One region of the Colwellia sp. PAMC 21821 genome, then DNA from elsewhere that is predicted to be linked to it. Evidence: predicted binding sites of a transcription regulator. Region 1 holds the regulator's gene; each other region holds the start of a gene.
The links. Region 1 encodes FliA, which starts transcription of late flagellar genes. Its sites were predicted from a motif close to CTAAAGNTNNNNNNNNNNNNGCCGATA; they were not measured.
Positions count from the first base shown of each region.

Region 2: the regulator FliA is predicted to act here: its motif matches at 4,174-4,200, upstream of A3Q33_RS14990 (flagellar protein MotY).
Region 3: the regulator FliA is predicted to act here: its motif matches at 2,238-2,264, upstream of A3Q33_RS05780 (DUF3530 family protein).

Region 1 covers NZ_CP014943.1:1,061,938-1,068,216, reverse strand. Annotated here, with positions in the region: gene flhA (flagellar biosynthesis protein FlhA) at 1-402, shown strand, start outside; gene flhF (flagellar biosynthesis GTPase FlhF) at 446-2,011, shown strand; gene A3Q33_RS04435 (MinD/ParA family protein) at 2,087-2,929, shown strand; gene A3Q33_RS04430 (RNA polymerase sigma factor FliA) at 2,951-3,664, shown strand; gene cheY (chemotaxis response regulator CheY) at 3,713-4,096, shown strand; gene A3Q33_RS04420 (protein phosphatase CheZ) at 4,127-4,870, shown strand; gene A3Q33_RS04415 (chemotaxis protein CheA) at 4,884-6,279, shown strand, end outside.
Region 2 covers NZ_CP014943.1:3,538,014-3,544,292, reverse strand. Annotated here, with positions in the region: gene cysZ (sulfate transporter CysZ) at 1-330, shown strand, start outside; gene A3Q33_RS15000 (hypothetical protein) at 550-942, shown strand; gene A3Q33_RS14995 (M1 family metallopeptidase) at 1,300-3,129, opposite strand; gene A3Q33_RS14990 (flagellar protein MotY) at 3,257-4,123, opposite strand; gene rnt (ribonuclease T) at 4,321-5,022, shown strand; gene A3Q33_RS14980 (hypothetical protein) at 5,050-5,436, opposite strand; gene A3Q33_RS14975 (peroxiredoxin) at 5,611-6,216, opposite strand.
Region 3 covers NZ_CP014943.1:1,374,761-1,381,039, reverse strand. Annotated here, with positions in the region: gene A3Q33_RS05785 (WD40/YVTN/BNR-like repeat-containing protein) at 1-999, shown strand, start outside; gene A3Q33_RS05780 (DUF3530 family protein) at 1,109-2,155, opposite strand; gene rluA (bifunctional tRNA pseudouridine(32) synthase/23S rRNA pseudouridine(746) synthase RluA) at 2,313-2,996, opposite strand; gene rapA (RNA polymerase-associated protein RapA) at 3,093-6,005, opposite strand.

The sequences.
Region 1 (6,279 bases):
GAGTATGGACCTAAGAGCCAAGACCCTGAAGTTCTTACGGCTGCTGTGCGCATAACCCTACGAAAATTCATTGTTCAAGAGTTAGTTGGGCCGACCGTTGAAGTACCTGTCATAACTTTGTCACCAGAGTTGGAACAAATGTTGCACCAGTCTATGCAAATGGCTGGAGACGATGGCGCAGGTATCGAACCAGGTTTAGCAGAACGGTTACAAAAATCTTTGACAGATGGTGCACAACAGCAAGAAATGGCTGGCGATACACCTATTTTATTAACGTCAGGTATTTTACGTTCAGTACTCGCTAAATTTGTAAAATATACCATCCCGGGATTACGTGTTATTTCTTATCAAGAAATTCCGGATGACAAACAAATTAAAATTGTTAGTGCTATCGGCCAGTAAACAGATATTTCAACGTAGTTGTACTGAATTATAAGGGTTGGCGATGAAAATTAGACGTTATGTAGCAAAAGATATGAGAAGCGCACTCGCTCAAATTAAAGATGAATTGGGTGTAGACGCGGTAATTATGTCTAATAAAAAGATTGCTGAAGGTGTCGAATTAATGGCGGCGGTTGATTATAACCAAAGTATAAAGCCTGCCAAGGCACCTGCTCAGCATAACCATGAGCTAAGCGCTGTGGAAAGTGCACAGCCAGCTAACCCTGCCGATATAGCCGAAGATACCGTGGCCATTAGCAGTGCACCTAAGCCAGTTGAACAGGCTGCAAACGTACCCGCAGACAGTTTAGCCGCCTTACTTAGCCGACAAGTACAACAAAATGGCTATGATAAAGCACCCGCAACACGCGCATTTAATAGCCAAATAGAAAACTCATCGACAAAAGTTACCCCGCAAGCTAATGCTAAGCAGAGTGGTGTTCCACAAGATATTGAGCAACAATTTAAAAACTTTACGACGCGTTTAGAACAGACTACGGAAATGGAAACGCCTGACAGCGCTGTTAATCAGCAAACTAGTAGCGCTCAAAATGAATCAAATAATACAAACTTCCATGACGCGATTGACCAATCAATGGCAGCATCTGAGAAAATGAGTTCTCATGGCGAACGTCAAATAAATAGCAGTGAATTTGACCGCATGCAAAAAGAAATGTCTTCAATTCGTCAGCTGTTAGAGCATCAAATGTCGGGTTTAATGTGGCAAGATATGGCACAGAAAGATCCAATGCGCGCAGTATTAGTTAATAAATTAATGGCCATGGGTCTTAATGAACAAATTGCCGATCAAATTGCTGGTTACGTTCCAGCCAATACGCATGAACAAGATGCATGGCAGCAAGCAAAACACATAATCGCGCAACAATTAAACACCACTAACAATGACATTATTCAACGTGGTGGTGTTGTGTCTCTAGTTGGCCCAACAGGTGTTGGTAAAACCACAACTATTGCGAAACTAGCCGCCCGATTTTCACAAGTTCACGGTGCTGACCAAGTAGTCTTAATTTCGACTGATAGTTATCGTATTGCTGGCTTTGAGCAACTTGCCACTTACGGCCGCATTATTGGTTGCCAAGTTAAGCTGGCTAACGACGGTAATGAGTTAGATAGCCTATTACAACAGTTTGCCCAAAAGAAATTAATCTTAATAGACACGGCTGGTATGGGGCAAAGAGATATGCGCCTAACTGAGCATTTGACTACCTTAATTTCGAATGCACGTGTTAGAATTCGTAATTACTTAGTGTTAGCAGCCAATACGCAACAGCGTGTAATGCAAGAAAATGTTGAACGTTTTAAGCGCATTCCATTGGCGGGCTGTATTTATACGAAATTAGATGAAAGCCTAAGTGTTGGTGAAATTATAACCACATCACTGCAAAATGGTTTAGCTATTGGCTATCTTACTGATGGGCAAAGGGTTCCAGAAGATATTAAGGTTGCAAATGCTGAGAAATTGGTTACGCTTGCAGATAGAATGGCAATTAAGTCTCAAGGCTCAGGAACTGTTTCCTGGCGGACACCCGCATCAGCCGTAGCAGTATAGTCGCCTTACAATAGGCAGAGCACTTATACCATTGAATATATATTTCATTTGGTATTATATAGAGAAGTTACTTAGATGATAGATCAAGCGAGCGGCTTAAGAAAAATGCAAGATCCCCAACTTATAAAAGTCATAGCAGTTTCTGGCGGTAAAGGTGGCGTTGGTAAAACCAATGTCTCGTTAAATACTGCAATTTCCTTAGCTAAATTAGGTAAGAGCGTTTTAGTGCTTGATGCCGACTTAGGTTTAGCGAATGTTGATGTCATGCTAGGTTTGCGCGTACAACGTAACTTGTCTCATGTTTTATCCGGCGAGTGTGAACTTGATGATATTATTATCCAAGGTCCTGCTGGCATTAATATTATTCCGGCCACGTCGGGCACGCAATCAATGGTAGATTTAACCCCAGCGGAGCATGCTGGGCTTATTCGTGCTTTTAGTGATATGCAAACTAAATTTGATATTCTCATTGTTGATACTGCCGCTGGTATCTCGGATATGGTGTTAAGTTTTTGCCGAGCATCACAAGATGTTTTATTGGTTGTATGCGACGAACCTACCTCAATTACCGACTGTTATGCCTTAATGAAACTGCTCAGCAGAGATCACGGCCTATTCAAGTTTAAAGTTGTGGCAAATATGGTGCGCAGCCCGAAAGAGGGCCAAAACTTATTTGCTAAACTCTCTAAAGTTACCGATAGATTTTTAGATGTTACCTTAGAGCTTGTCGCGGTTGTCCCTTATGATGAAAATATTCGTAAATCGGTTAGAAAACAACAAGCAATTGTAGAAGCATATCCAGACTCACCAGCCTCAATAGGCTTTCAAGCACTCGCCAAGAATATTATTAGCTGGCCAATGCCGAAGCAAGCGTCAGGGCATTTAGAATTCTTTATTGAGCAATTGCTAGAACATTAACCCACAAATAAGTGAGCTATAGTGGTAAAAGTACATACTTATAGTGTTGATAAATCGGCTTTGCTGGAGCAACACACGGTGCTTGTGAAACGTATTGCTTATCATTTGCTTGCCCGATTACCTGCCAGCGTTATTGTTGATGATCTTATTCAATCCGGCATGATAGGTTTACTTGAAGCGTCCAATAATTTTGATAACAGCAAAGGTGCAAGTTTTGAAACTTTTGCTGGTATTCGTATTCGTGGCGCTATGCTTGATGAAATTCGTCGAGGCGACTGGGTTCCCCGCTCAGTGCATAAAAATAGTCGCATGGTCAGCGAAGCCATAAAACACTTAGAAGCTGAACACGGACGCGATGTCAGCGATGTTGAAGTGGCAGAAAAACTTGAAATCACCATAAATGAATATCATCAGATCCTTAATGAAGTCAGTTCAGGAAAAATACTCGGCATTGATGACCTAGGTGTCAGTGAAGATGTTATTGAAGTCGCGCACAGTCATCATCAAGATGAACCTTATGCTAATATTGAACATAGTTTCTTTAAAAAATCACTGGCAGAATGTATTTCTTCTTTACCAGAGCGAGAAGCTTTAGTACTGTCATTATATTACGATGAAGAGCTTAACCTTAGAGAAATAGGCCAAGTACTTGATGTCAGCGAATCTCGGGTAAGCCAAATACACAGTCAGGCAATGCATCGATTAAAAGCTCGTATGCAATCTTGGCAAAGTTAAGTAGAATAATAATATAGTAGAATTTAAATGTTCTCACCGGAGGGTGCCTTGGATAAAAATATGAAAGTGCTTGTTGTTGACGATTTTTCAACAATGAGACGTATAATCAAAAACTTATTACGTGACTTAGGCTTTACCAATATCTCAGAAGCAGATGATGGTAATACGGCATTGCCGATGCTTAAAGAGGGTAACTTTGATTTTGTTGTTACTGATTGGAATATGCCGGGTATGCAAGGTATTGATTTACTTAAAGCGATTAGAGCTGATAGTAATTTATCTCATATTCCGGTTTTAATGGTAACGGCAGAAGCTAAGAAAGAACAAATTATCATGGCGGCACAAGCTGGCGTTAATGGCTATATCGTAAAACCATTTACCGCTGCTACATTAAACACCAAGCTTGATAAAATTTTCGAACGACTTGGTTAGTCATCAATTTTTGTTTCGCAAGGCCGTCATATGAGTACTAATACCAGTGTCCATGTTTCATTAGAGCAAGCTAAACTGTTGGTCGAATATCTTGAAAACGATCAACAAGATAAAGCCGATGAGTTAATCGCTGAAATTCAAACCCCGATTAATTCTGAGCTGTTTGCTGAAATAGGTAAGTTAACCCGTCAATTACATGACTCTTTGAATAATTTTCAAATTGATTCACGTTTGAGTGACTTAGCTACTGAAGAAATACCAGACGCTAAAGAAAGACTGAATTTTGTTATCAAAAGTACGGAAGAAGCCGCTAATAAAACCATGGATGCCGTTGAAGCTATTTTTCCGGTGGTTAATGGTATTCAACAGAAAATCAGTACGGTTAATCCACTGTGGCAAAAATTAATGCAAAACGAACTCGATGTCAGTGAGTTTAAGTCATTATGTCGAGATATCGATGTGCTACTGAAAACAACAGAAAAAGATACCGACAAAATTAATCGCTTGATGACCGATGTTTTAATGGCACAAGACTTTCAAGATCTTACAGGACAAGTTATTCGCAAAGTTATCGACTTAGTGCGCGAAGTTGAAGACAGCTTGATCAGTATGCTGACCGCCTTTGGTCTTTCTTCAGAGCAGAGCCCATTGAATAAACTGCCCACCGTCGGTGATAACTTAGTCGAGGGTCCGATTATTAATAGTAAAAATCGTAATGATGTTGTGGCAAATCAAGACGACGTTGATGATTTATTATCAAGCTTAGGTTTTTAATAGGAGTTCTTAAATGTCATTTGAACAAGATGAAGAAATTCTTCAGGATTTTTTAATCGAAGCTGGAGAAATACTTGAGTCCTTGTCTGAGCAATTAGTTGAGCTTGAAAATGACCCGAATAATGCCGAATTACTCAATGCTATTTTTAGAGGGTTTCATACCGTAAAAGGGGGCGCTGGCTTTTTATCACTTACTGAATTAGTCGATGCTTGCCACGGCGCAGAAAATGTTTTCGATACCTTAAGAAATCAGCAGAGATCAGTTACCCCATCGTTAATGGATGTCATTCTCCAATCACTTGACACAATTAACGAAATGTTTACGCAAGTGCAAAATAAAGAGCCACTGACAAGCGCCGAACCTAGTTTGTTAGCCGAGTTACACCGTTTATCTCAGCCTGAAGGTCAAGAAACTCCTGTGCTTGCAGCGCCTATTGCAACGCCTGAGGCTAATGCGCCGGAAGCTATTGGCAGTTCAAGCGATGAAATGTCAGATGATGAATTTGAACGCTTATTAGATGAGCTTCATGGCGGTGGTGCTCCAACGCCTAGTGCTCCTGTTTCCCCGCAGTCAAGCTCTTCATCCAATAATGATATATCAGACGATGAATTTGAATCATTACTTGATGAACTTCATGGCCAAGGTGCTTTTTCTGCTGCAGTTAGCACAACGCATGAGCAGTCGGCAAGCTCATCGTCACCCGATGAAATTAATGATGATGATTTTGAGGCATTATTAGATGAACTTCACGGTAAAGGTAAAAGCCCTCAAGCGCAAACGCCTCAAGATCAGACTCCTGCACCTGAAAAGCCCGCAGCGAAAGTTGTACCGGTTGCTAAAGCGGCAAGTGCACCTGCAGCAAAAGCACCAGAAGTTAAGGCGGCAGTGAAACAAGCACCGGTAGGCGACAAAAAACCGGCACCTGCAAAGTCTGCTCAAGGTGAAACAACCGTTAGGGTTGATACCAAACGCTTAGATCAAATTATGAACATGGTGGGTGAGTTAGTTTTAGTGCGTAATCGCCTAACTAGTTTAGGCGTGACTAAAGAAGATGAAGAATTAACTAAGGCGGTGTCAAACCTCGATGCTGTAACCACTGACTTACAAGGCGCGGTAATGAAAACGCGTATGCAGCCGATAAAGAAAGTATTCGGTCGTTTTCCTCGTGTAGTACGAGATTTAGCGCGCAGTCTTAATAAAGAAATAAAACTTATTCTAGAAGGTGAAGAAACCGATTTAGATAAAAACTTAGTTGAAGCTTTAGCTGATCCTTTAGTACATCTTGTGCGTAACTCGGTTGATCACGGTATTGAAGACCCTGATAAACGCGCAGCCGCTGGCAAGCCACGAGAAGGTATTGTTGTTTTATCAGCATCGCAAGAAGGCGATCATATTCTGCTCACCATTC
Region 2 (6,279 bases), 2.4 Mb from region 1:
AAACTAGGTTATTATTTACCGCGTGCTGCTGGCTTCTTTTTACTTTATTGGTTATTACCGATTGTTGGCCAAGTACTGTGGTTTTTATTTCTTGCCTGGATGATGGCCGTACAATATATAGATTATCCGTTTGATAATCACAAAATTAGTTTTACGCGTATGCGCAGAACATTAAAGCAACGCCAAGGGTTAAGTTATAGTTTTGGTATCACTACGGCAGTATTTTCAATGATCCCATTAGTAAATTTGGTTGTAATGCCCGTGGCGATATGTGGTGCTACAGCACTATGGGTAGATAATTATCGTGATGAATTTGTTGACCGTTCATAATAAATCAAATAACAATCAGTATGTTAACGACTATTAAACAATTAGCTCAAGCATCGTTCATATTTTGATGCTTGTTTGATCGTGCGTTTAAATATTAGCCAAGTACTTAATTAAGCATTTATACTAAAATTTGACAGCAAAAAATTCAACGTGCACACTCATTATAATGTAACTACGTTTATGATTTATATCACATTGATAACTTAAAAGGATCTGGTGATGCCAGCATTGCGCTTTAGACCAAAGAGTTCATTTTTATCTCGTGCTTTACTACTGTTGATGGTCAGTTTTAGCATTAACGCAGAAACCTCTAATACCGAAAAAAGTATAATAGATAAAGTTGATATACCGGTAATTGAAGACGCGCGTATATTTGCTAGATTTGATGAGAACACCCCCGCGGTGATTAATTATTTCACCTCAGTTTCAGAAGATAGCGTGATTGATTTTTACAATAAAAGCTACGGTGAACCAATTGAGCGCGAACGCAAACGCGGCCGCTTAACATTAAATTACCAACATGAGTCACAACAAATACGCGTAGTAATTTCACAACAAAACAAACAGCGTCAGGTTGACGTTATAGTAAACAAACGTGCAGTAAGCCCTTAGCTGCGTTTAATGAACTATAAAAACACCATTTATTAAGCCATACAATTTTTAGTTTATTGAGCATAAAAAAACATCGCTAGTGGCGATGTTTTTTTTTGTGAATTTTTATGTTAAAAAATACGATAATACCCATTTGATTAATTAAGTGATCTACTTTTTCATGAGAAAAAATGGATAATGACAAGGCATAAAATTTAGTCAGTAGTTATGCTACTTATCAATTTTATAATCCCGTACTTATTCATTTTAAGCATTAAAAATGAGCCGTTAATTAATCAACTTGGTATAACTATAGTTACAAACTGCTCAAATAATCACATCAAAGCTTAACTAAGTACAGCTAAGTTAAGCCAGTCGTTAGTTTAACAATATAGCGTCAACCGTACCTTGCGCTAGCGGGTGATAACCTGGGCGCGCTTTTTTATAAACCGCTTGTGCCCATTCCTTGCCTTTAGCAGATGTTGCAAGCTCTTTATACAAAGGAACAATCAATTTACGACGACCTATTGACTCCAAATATGTTGCCATTGCTGGATAAACAACGTCATAGCCAGAGCGTAATGCCAGTAAATACCATGCATGAGCAACTTCAGCATTTGTACTGTTGGTAAGATTAAATGCTTTATCTAAACTTGTCATACGCTCGTTAGATATGTTCAATGGTAAGTTATTAATAAAGTGTAGCCATTCATGCAATGTCCATTTTTTTGTAGGTATTTGCGCTAATTCAAGCTGGCCGCTGGTCCATTTCGAAATAACGTCATTAATTTTAACAAAAGCATCTGAACGTGGCTTAGGGGTATAAACGGGTAAACCTTGTTCATAAATCCATTCATTTAACTCACCATCACTGACAATGTTAGGAAATTTGTCGGTCAAATTAGCTTTTAAATAAGTCACAAAGTTTTTAGTACCTAAACTTTGAAATGCATGATCATCGAAATATTGCATGATAAAAGTATCAAACTTTTCACGACCAAACTTTTCTTCTAAATAAACTAAAAATAGTTGCCCTTTGGTATAAGGTACGCCAGAAAAAGCATCATCAGGATCACGGCCAGCAAGGTCGATATACAATTGTGTGTCACCTGGCGGTAGCTCAGCAATTTCATAACCTAAGTTTTGAGCATCTAACGCTCGCTCCATTAAGGCTCTATCAGCGCCAAAAACAGCTTCCATAATGCGATTTTCAACATAACTGGTAAAACCCTCGTTTAACCATAAATCGCGCCAGCTTTCGTTAGTCACTAAGTTACCAGACCAAGAATGAGCTAACTCATGGGCAATTAAGTTCACTAAACTTTTATCGCCAGCTACCACGGTTGGGGTAATAAATGACAATCTTGGGTTTTCCATACCGCCAAAAGGAAAACTTGGTGGCAATATAAGTAAGTCATAACGGCCCCAACGATAAGCACCAAAAAGCTTTTCGGTTTCATCGATCATCAGTTGCGTATCATCAAATTCAGTAACGGCTCTATCTAAAATATATTGTTCAGCATAAATACCGGTTTGCTTGCTCATGGCTTTGAACTGTAAGTCACCGACAGCAATAGCAATTAAATAAGCAGGAATAGCTTGTGGCATTGAAAATGAATAATCGCCATCGCGTGCTGTATCAGGTGCGTTGTCAGCACTCATTACCGCGAGTAAATCATCAGAGGTCGTAATGCGGGCATTGTATGTCATGCGTACGCTTGGTGTATCTTGAATTGGTATCCAAGAACGGGCATGAATGGCTTGGCTTTGGCTAAACATAAACGGTTTGTCTTTGCCGGCAGTTTGCTCAGGCGACAACCATTGCAAGCCTGAAGCTTGTGGTAATGAGTTGTAATACACTCTGATGGTTGGCGTTTGAAAAGGTGTTTTAATGGTTAGCTTTGAGCCCATAACATCATCGCGCTTTGCCAGTTTGTAGTTTAATTTTACCCACTGATTGCTCGCATTTTTTGCCATGACACGATGAATGTCTAAATCGCGAGTATCTAAAGTAACATTAGCAACTTCATCGTTAAGCCAATTAAGGCTCAACTCGGCAAAACCTTTTAATGATTTTTTGTCAAAATCAACATCAAGATCTAAATAAAGGTGACTAATTTTTACTTGATCATAGTTAGCATAAGTCAACGCATCATTAACTTGCGCAGAAACTGATTGAATCCAAGTGAGCTGTATAACACAACACATTATGGCAACAAGGCGAATAGAAAATTTCATATAATGTACCCAAAACAAAAGAGGCCTGTAGATTACAGTGAATCTACAGGCCTCTTCAAGTGATAATTATGTCAATTGAACATGTTCTCGCTAAACGTTACGGCTGTTCCATACGTATTACCACTCGGCGGTTTTTACTACGACCGATAATAGTTTCATTGGAGGCTACGTGACGCTTTTCACCATAACCACTTGCTTCTATTCGACTGGCATCAATTCCACTACTAACAATTAAATCTCGCACATTATTTGCACGACGTTCAGACATTTTAAGGTTGGTATTACGACCACCGTAACTATCAGAGTAACCGTCTATTAATACTAGCTCTAACTGAGAATCAAGCGATAAGTATTCAACGATCATATTCATGCGTTTTTGCGATGCTTTGGTTAGCTTATCAGAGCCAAACTGATAGTTAAGTACCGTATAAGAAATATCATCAAAGTTAAAATCTAGTAGATTACTCACGCAACCAACAAAAGCTTGATAGGCCTTTTGAAAACGAGCGGTTGATAAACCCACTGTAATTTTTTCGTCAGTGCTATACCAGTCATTATAATAAAACGTTGGGCTCATGCCTTGATCAAGTTCATTGAGCATGTTCCAAGCAATTTTTTTCGGCAAACTTGGTGAGAATTGTTTATGCAGCTTCATATCTGCTAACACCCTTCCGGCAACCCCTGGCCGCCAATTTGGAGCCTCAGATCGCACTTCAGCTAAAGAATAACTGTCGGGCAATCGCATCATTTCCAATTCAAACTCCATATTCGTTTTACGGTTTGCTGAACTATAAAACTTAGCTTTACCATAGCGTGGAATTTGATGTGATAGCGTACATTGCAGCCGAGAATCATCAGTTAACTGCCATGTGGAGTTTTCAATATCCGCACGATATTGCCTAATGCCCGCATTAGTTTGGGAAATAAATAATGATAATGTAACTAGCGTTATAATTTTTTTCATAAAATTAATTTTCATGTCAATTAATGTGGATTTAATAGCGACATCTTTACTATCGACAAAATCAAGAATAACTTTAACAGTTTATTGGAATATTCCCAAAATTAAATGTTGTGCTTTTAATCTTCGGTGATGCCTTAAGGGATTATTTCTGCGATAATCCCCAACAATATTTATGCTAACCAATACTCATTGCCTTTATGTCTGATAATACAACAGCAACTAATACTCATGCTGAAAAATCACTATTTGCTCAACGCTTTCGAGGCTACTTCCCCGTCGTTATTGATGTTGAAACCGCCGGTTTTAATGCCCAAACAGATGCTTTACTAGAAATTGCTGCAACTACACTTTCTTTAGATGAAACCAGTGGCCAATTCAGTTTAGATGAAACCATTCATTTTAACGTTGACCCTTTTGAAGGCGCAAACCTCGAAAAAGCCGCTTTAGAATTTACCGGTATCGACCCCACTAATCCGTTACGTGGCGCAGTAGATGAGAAAAAAGCTATTACTGAAATATTTAAACTTGTGCGTAAAAAAATGAAAGCTGCTGGTTGCCAGCGCGCCATTATAGTAGCGCACAATGCGTCCTTTGATTTAGGCTTTGTTAATGCGGTTACTGAGCGTTGTTCAATTAAACGCTCGCCTTTTCACCCTTTCGTTAGTTTTGATACCACCACGTTGTCAGGCTTAGCATTAGGTCAAACAGTTTTAGCAAAAGCCTGTGCGGCCGCAAAAATTGATTTTAATAATAGTGAAGCACATTCCGCATTATATGATACGGAAAAAACCGCTGAGTTATATTGCTATATTGTTAATAAATGGCAACAGTTAGGCGGTTGGCCTTTAATTCAACCGGAAGACACTACACAAGATGAATTAACGCAAGAACAAACTTAGCATTTGCATCTAATAGTAGTAGGGTAATTAAAATAATGACTTTGCTTTTCGGCGATTATTTATTCTGAAAAGCAAATTTCTTAACGCCAAAATCATTAAACAAAAAGCGATAAACTTTAAGGCAGATGAATTGGTTTTCAATACGATAACCATAGCAACTGCAAAGTAGCCATAAGGTAAGTATTCGTAAAGCCATTCGGGTAACCTCTTTTTATCAACTGCTTTATTTTCAATATCTTTACGACGGTCAACCCGACGATATTCAGAGCGAGTGACCAACGTTATACATCCAGCACAATAAAGTAACCCCGCAGAAAAAAATACAGGCCAAGTATCATAAAATGCAAGCAAATAAGCACACACTAAAAAATATGCGTAAGGTAAATTTTCATAAATAAATTTAGGGTAATACATCTATAATCCTTTTTTGACATTCAATTACCTCAAGAAGCATTTCAACTTCCTAATCTGTTTATTATTTTAGTCGTAATACAATAATTTACAAAGATTTTTTAAATATATAAATAAATTTCAGACACAAAAAAGCCGCAAGAAGCGGCTTTTTTTACTCATAAATTAACGTAAGCGTTAAAGTTTATCAGCGTTATCTGTAAGGTAAGCTGCAACGCCTTCTGTAGTTGCTGTCATGCCTTTATCGCCTTTGTTCCAGCCAGCTGGACATACTTCACCGTGGTCTTGGTGAAATTGTAACGCGTCGATCATACGGATCATTTCATCAACGTTACGACCAAGTGGTAAATCGTTAACCACTTGATGACGTACACTACCTTCTTCATCAATTAAGAATGAAGCACGAAATGCTACGCCAGCTTCTGGATGCTCTACGTCATATGCTTTACAAATTTCATGTTTTACATCAGCAACTAAAGTGTATTGAACTTGACCAATACCACCATCGTTTATTGCAGTGTTACGCCACGCGTTATGAGAAAATTGTGAATCGATAGAAACACCAATAACTTCAACACCACGGCTTTTGAACTCTTCCATACGGTGATCAAAAGCTAACAATTCTGAAGGACATACAAAAGTAAAATCAAGTGGGTAGAAAAATACTACGGCTTTTTTACCTTTAATAGCTTCAGCTAGATTAAAGCTATCAACAATTTCACCTGAACCTAATACTGCTGCTGCTGTAAAATCTGGTGCTGCGCGACCGACTAATACACTCATTATATTCTCCAATTTTTTAAAATAAATTTAAGTTATTTAATGTTAACTCCACCTAGTATGGTG
Region 3 (6,279 bases), 310 kb from region 1:
ATGCCGACCATCGTCCATGCACAATTAACACCGTGGCAAAGGGGGGATATAGCTAAAAAGGTGTCACTGCGCGGCAGTGCAGTTTATCAAGATTCACTCTGGATAACGGGCAGCGAAAATGCGGTATATGTTAGCCAAGATGCAGGTAAAACTTGGTTAGATCGCTCGGTTATTGCAAAGGTTAATACCGACTTTCGTGATATCGCATTATTTGATCATAACACCGCTATCGTAATGGGTGTAGGGGAAGGCGCTCAATCTGTTTTATATAAAACAATAGACGCTGGCATAACTTGGCAATTACTCTTACAGAATGAAGATGCTAAGGGCTTTTATGATTCCATTGCGTTTTGGAATAATACCACAGGGCTATTATTAGGCGACCCTGTTGACGGTTTTTATGTGATTAAAAAAACCGAAGATGCGGGTCGAACATGGCGAAGAATTGCGCGGTTAAAACTCCCTAAAATCTTACCCAAAGAAGCCGCCTTTGCCGCTAGTGGCAATACGCTTATTACAGATGAAAATGGTCAAGCTTGGTTAACTACGGGGGGCTTTACAGCTTCAGTTTATTACAGCAGTGATTGGGGCGAAAGTTGGCTAAGGCAAAGTGTGCCGCTTTTTCAACAAACACAAACCGCAGGCGGTTATGCGTTAGCGCTGAACAGTCAACAGCAGGTTTTTGTGCTAGGTGGAGATTATCTGCAAAGGCCAGCAAGTTACGCCAATATTGCCACCTTTTTAGACAAGCAATGGCAGCCAATTGATGCGGGTCAACGTGGTTTGCGCACCGCGATGAGCTGCAGCGAAAATATTTGTATTGCCAGTGGCAAAACTGGCAGTGATATTTCCACAGATTCCGGACAACATTGGCAAGCGTTTGACGATACTTCAAGCGAAATAAACGACCAGGGTTTTTATACTATCGCCAGTGATAATGGATTGTTTTTAGCCGCAGGAGCACAAGGGAAGGTTGCAATATATCGCACCAATCCATGAGTGCAGTTGTTCATATTTCTCAATGATTTTAACTTTGTTCTTAACTTTATGCTTAACTTTATTCTGGACTAGGCTATGCATAAAACTGTGTTTTTAACTTGAATTAATATTACCAGCCGATCGCACTAAGCCAGCTTATAATTTCTGTTGTTAAGGTGTTTTTAGGGTAGTAACCGGTAACTTGATTACTTAATTGCTTTTGTCGGTAATACACTTTCAATTCTCTTTTAGCAGCATCTTTTCTTATTTTTGCATTCGCAAGCACTAACCGGTGGTCACGCTTTAAATATAAATCGAGTATGGGATAATCTGTTTCTGCCAATTGTTGCGCTATTTTATCGCTTGCTGGTATTGTTGGCATATAGCTACTAAGCATAACAAATGCCGCGGGTGCAGCCACTAACGCTTGCTGATATATGCCGAGTAATACAGCGCTATTACTACCTTCTGCCACAACAATTATGACTCCAGGATAACTTTTAGCTTTCTCAATTACCGCTAGCATAATATCGGCAAATTTTTTGCTATAGCTTGTTAAAGTGTCGCTATCTTCAGTGCTGCGTTCTTGCGCCATGAATGCTTGTGATGGGTAGTTTTCTGGTTTACTTGGAGGATGCAAGGTAATGGTTGTCCATCCATGCTGTGGCATGTCCTTACGAAGCTGATTAAGTGCGTTAGGTGTTGCTATGCTTTGTTGCCAATCAGGAATTAACACCATCACACCTTTGTTAATCGCCGTGGTGTGTTCATTAATCGCCGTCAGATAACTTTCAGATCCAACAAGTATTGGACTGATTTTCTCTTGCGATAAGTAGTGTTTAATATCTTGCTGCTGCTGTTCAAACGAATCAACCGGTGGGTTGATGATGACGTGGTGTTGATGTTCATCTTCTGCTGTATCAGTGTCTTTTATTGACTCAGGGTCAGCTTTTTTATCGTCGGATTCCGTGTTTGTTTCTGCTTCAGTGTCGCTGTTAGTACTTTGCTCTGTACCTGCCGTTTCGCTGTTAGCACTTTTCTCTGTTTTTGCACCTGTTTTTAGCTGCTCTTGTACTTCTTGGATAGGGTCAAAGGCCAATGAGTGCGTGCTATTAAACAGTAGGGTCGATGTCGCTAATATAATGAAATTAAATAATGGTTTTATTTTTAAACGCATAAAGTAACTTTCCTCTGACAGATGAGTGATTAACAGGATGGCGCTACCAAACGCGTGTGCCTATAGTATCGACATTAGCTAGTATCGACGTTATCGACATTTTCTTTAACTAATCTCTTTAACTAATACCTTTATCTAACCTCTGTAACTTTTGGTATTAATCAAAAGGGCAGGCTTTTGAAAATGTTAATGTTTGCGCAGAAACTGGATGCGTTATTTGTAGCATTTTTGCATGTAATTGCAAGCGATTACTCATGGTTAATGCTTGCTGGTGGGCATAAAGTCGATCGCCAAGTATTGGATGACCAAGAAAAAGCATATGCACCCGTAATTGGTGCGAGCGTCCTGTTACCGGTGTCAGTTCAACTAAGGTGGTTATTTTTTTATCGTTGTTTTCACGATAACTTAGCACGTTGTAATGGGTTAACGCGGCTTTGCCATTTTCATGATCGACTTTCTGTTTTGGCCTATTTGGCCAGTCACAAATTAAAGGTTGTTCAACAGAACCCTGAGTTTTTTCAATTTTACCAAAGACCCGAGCAATGTAGCTTTTTTGCGTTAAGCGCTTTTCAAATTGACGGCTAATTGCTACATGGGCAGGTTTATTCAGTGCCATTAAAATAATGCCCGATGTTGCCATGTCTAAGCGATGAACCACGGTTGCCGTAGGCAGCACTTTTAGCACTCTATTTTGTAAACAGTCTTGGTGTTCAGGCAAGCGACCGGGTACCGTCAATAGCCCGCTAGGTTTATTGAAGACAACAATATCGTTATCTTGATAAACAATATCAAGGTAAGGACTCATTGGGGGCTGATAAATAAAATCAGGGTTAGCACCCATCTTAAGGTATTCCTTTTAAACTTGCGTGAAACAAAAAGGCTACACAATATGCGTAGCCTTACTATTTTTTATTCTTAGTTGTTAGTGCTTTCTAGCCTAGTTGCTGACAACAATTAACCGCACAGCTTCAAACTGAATTTGTGCTTTTTCAATATATTCAGCTAAGGCATTTTTTTGCATCAAAATAAAGTCAATTTCTTGCTGACGCACACTTGGGTTTATGGCTTTTAGCGCCGTTAAACGTTGATGTTCTTCATCCATGGCTACTTGCATACCTGCAAGCGCTTTTGCTTGAATAGAAGAAATTTGCGCATCCGCATGTGCTTCTGCTTTGGCAACTAACGGAGCCACTTGGCTTCTCAATGCTTTAACTAATTGCAGTGCCACTTGTTTTTTCACCGGTGACAGTTGTTGATCTAATACTGTTTCGCTGACTTTATCGGCAAGGTTATTACCATTTTTGTCGACTAAGATGCGAATAGGTGTAGTCGGTAAATAACGACCTAGCTGCAAATTGCTTGGTGCAATAGCTTCTAAGGTGAAAATACACTCTAAGAAAAATGTGCCAGCAGGCAGTGCCGGGTTTTTCAATAGGCCAATACTTGAGTTACCTATTTCATCAGAAAGAACAAGGTCCATAGCACCACGTACCATAGGATGATCCCAGGTAATAAGCTGGTAGTTTTCAACTGCTAGTGCGGTATGACGGTTAAAAGTAATCGTTGTGCCGTCTTCAGGTAAGCATGGGAAGTTAGTACACAACATATGCTCAGAAGGTTGCAGTGCAATGGCATTATCTGCTTTATCATCTTGTTGAATGCCAAAAACATCCAATAACTGAAACATGAATTGTGGCAAATGAATTTGTTGATCTAACTTTTCAATCTTTTCAACTAAGGCATGTGCTTTACCTTGGCCTGAAGAGTGCAGCTCAAGCAATTTATCTCGGCCTGATTCAAGGTCTTGTTTGATGGTTAAATGTTTCTCATGACTTTGCTTGATCAACGTTTCCGCTTCGTTAGAATCCCAACTGGCGCTAAGTGCTAGGTCAAATAATTTTTCACCAAAAGCGTTAAAAACTGCATGGCCAGTAATACAAGTATGCTCAAATGCGTTCAACGCTTTTTTATACCATTTAAACAGTAAACTTTGCGCAGAGTCTTCAAAATAAGGCACGTGAATACGAATAGTCTCTGTCTGACCAATACGGTCTAAGCGACCGATACGTTGTTCTAGTAAATCTGGGTTACGTGGTAAATCAAACAAGACTAAATGATGTGCAAATTGAAAATTACGTCCTTCGCTACCAATTTCAGAACACAATAGCACCTGAGCGCTATCTTCATCTTGAGCAAAGTAGGCGGCAGCACGATCACGTTCAAAAATGCTTAAACCTTCATGAAATACCGCAGCACGCATACCTTCTTTAACACGCAAGGCGGTTTCTAAGTCGATAGCGGTTTGCGCATTTGCACAAATAACTAAGACTTTTTCTTTTTTCAATGACTGTAAAAGCTCAATTAAATAATCGACGCGTGGGTCAATATCATACCAATCTTCATGGCTGTCTAAGCTGAACAATGTTTCTGGCGTAAAAATAAGTTTTGCTTGTGCTTGTGATTTTAAATCTTCAGCAGTGCCTGACAATAAGAGTTCATTGATAGCGTCTTGATAGGCTTCTGGCATTGCCATTGGCGCAGCATGTAATTCACGGCCGGGGAAACCTTTAATGGTGTTACGGCTGTTACGAAACAATATACGACCTGTGCCATGACGGTCTAAAAGTTGATCAAGAATATGCTGGCGAGCATTTTTTTGCTCTGACTTTTCAGCATGATTGATTGCCGCAATATGTGCACTAACATCGGCTTCGTGCAACAAGGTGGTTAACGTGGTTATTTGTTCGCTAGCAAGTGGTTCATCAGTGATCAGCGTATTTGCTGCATCAGCGACTTCGGTATAATGTTGTTCTTCTTCAGTAAACTTTTGATAGTCGAAGAAGCGATCAGGATCAAGTAAACGTAAGCGAGCAAAGTGACCTTCATGACCTAATTGATCAGGTGTCGCCGTTAACAATAAAACCCCAGGTATGGTTTGCGCTAATTGCTCAATACATTGATATTCTATGCTGGCATTATCTTGCTGCCAACTTAAATGGTGTGCCTCGTCGACAACCATCAAGTCCCATTCTTCATCAATCATCGCTTCATACCAGCGAGGATTTTTGGTAATAAAGCCAAGATTAACTAGCACCAGTTGTTCTTGGCTGAATGGATTTTCATCATCGCCGTTATCTGATGTCTCTTCACAGCGACTTTCATCAAAAATACTAAACGGCAGATTAAAACGACGTAACATTTCAACCAACCATTGGTGCATTAATGACTCTGGTACAATAATTAGCACACGTTTAGCACGGCCTGTTACTAATTGTTGATGAATAATTAAGCCAGCTTCAATGGTTTTACCTAAACCCACTTCATCAGCTAACAAAACCCGAGGTGCAAAGCGACTACCGACTTCTTCAGCAATATATAATTGGTGTGGGATCAAGCTAACACGGCCACCGCTTAGGCCTGTTAAATCTGATTGTTGTTGGCTAAATTGATGATGTAGACAGTCTTTTCTTAAACGAAACCAATCAAGGCGATCAATTTGTCCGTTAAGGAGGCGATCATGAGGTTTATTAAATTTAATGAAATGATCAATCATCATTTCTTTTAATGAACAAGCTTCGCCGGTGTCTTGTCTAACACCAAAGTAGGTCAATAAATTATTATTTTCTTCGAACGATTCGACGGTAAGTGACCAACCTTCATGGCTTGGAATATTATCGCCAGCATTAAAAATAACTCGGGTTAAAGGTGCATTATCTATGGCATATTGTCTTGCATCCCCAGTAGCCGTAAATACGATAGTAACAAAACGACCTTCGACAGCGGTAACGGTACCTAGTCCTTGATCTGACTCACTATCACTAATCCAGCGTTGTCCAGGGTAAAATGACATAAAAAAAAACTCCAACTCAATAACTCGCGTAAAAAATACACGTCAAAAAAAGGGCGCTATAATATCGTTAATCATAGAAGTGATCATTAAAAAAATCAGTAAAAGCGCACTTTTTTTCTTTAAAATTAATAGAATTTAATTTTGTTTTAAGCCATAACGCATTCGCAGCACAATAATAGTCCTTGATACTTAAGGCTTAATCAGTAAAAAGCTGCTTGCTTGCGGGGAAATAAACTGTAGAGTGGTTATATGCTTGATGGTACAAGCCGTTTAT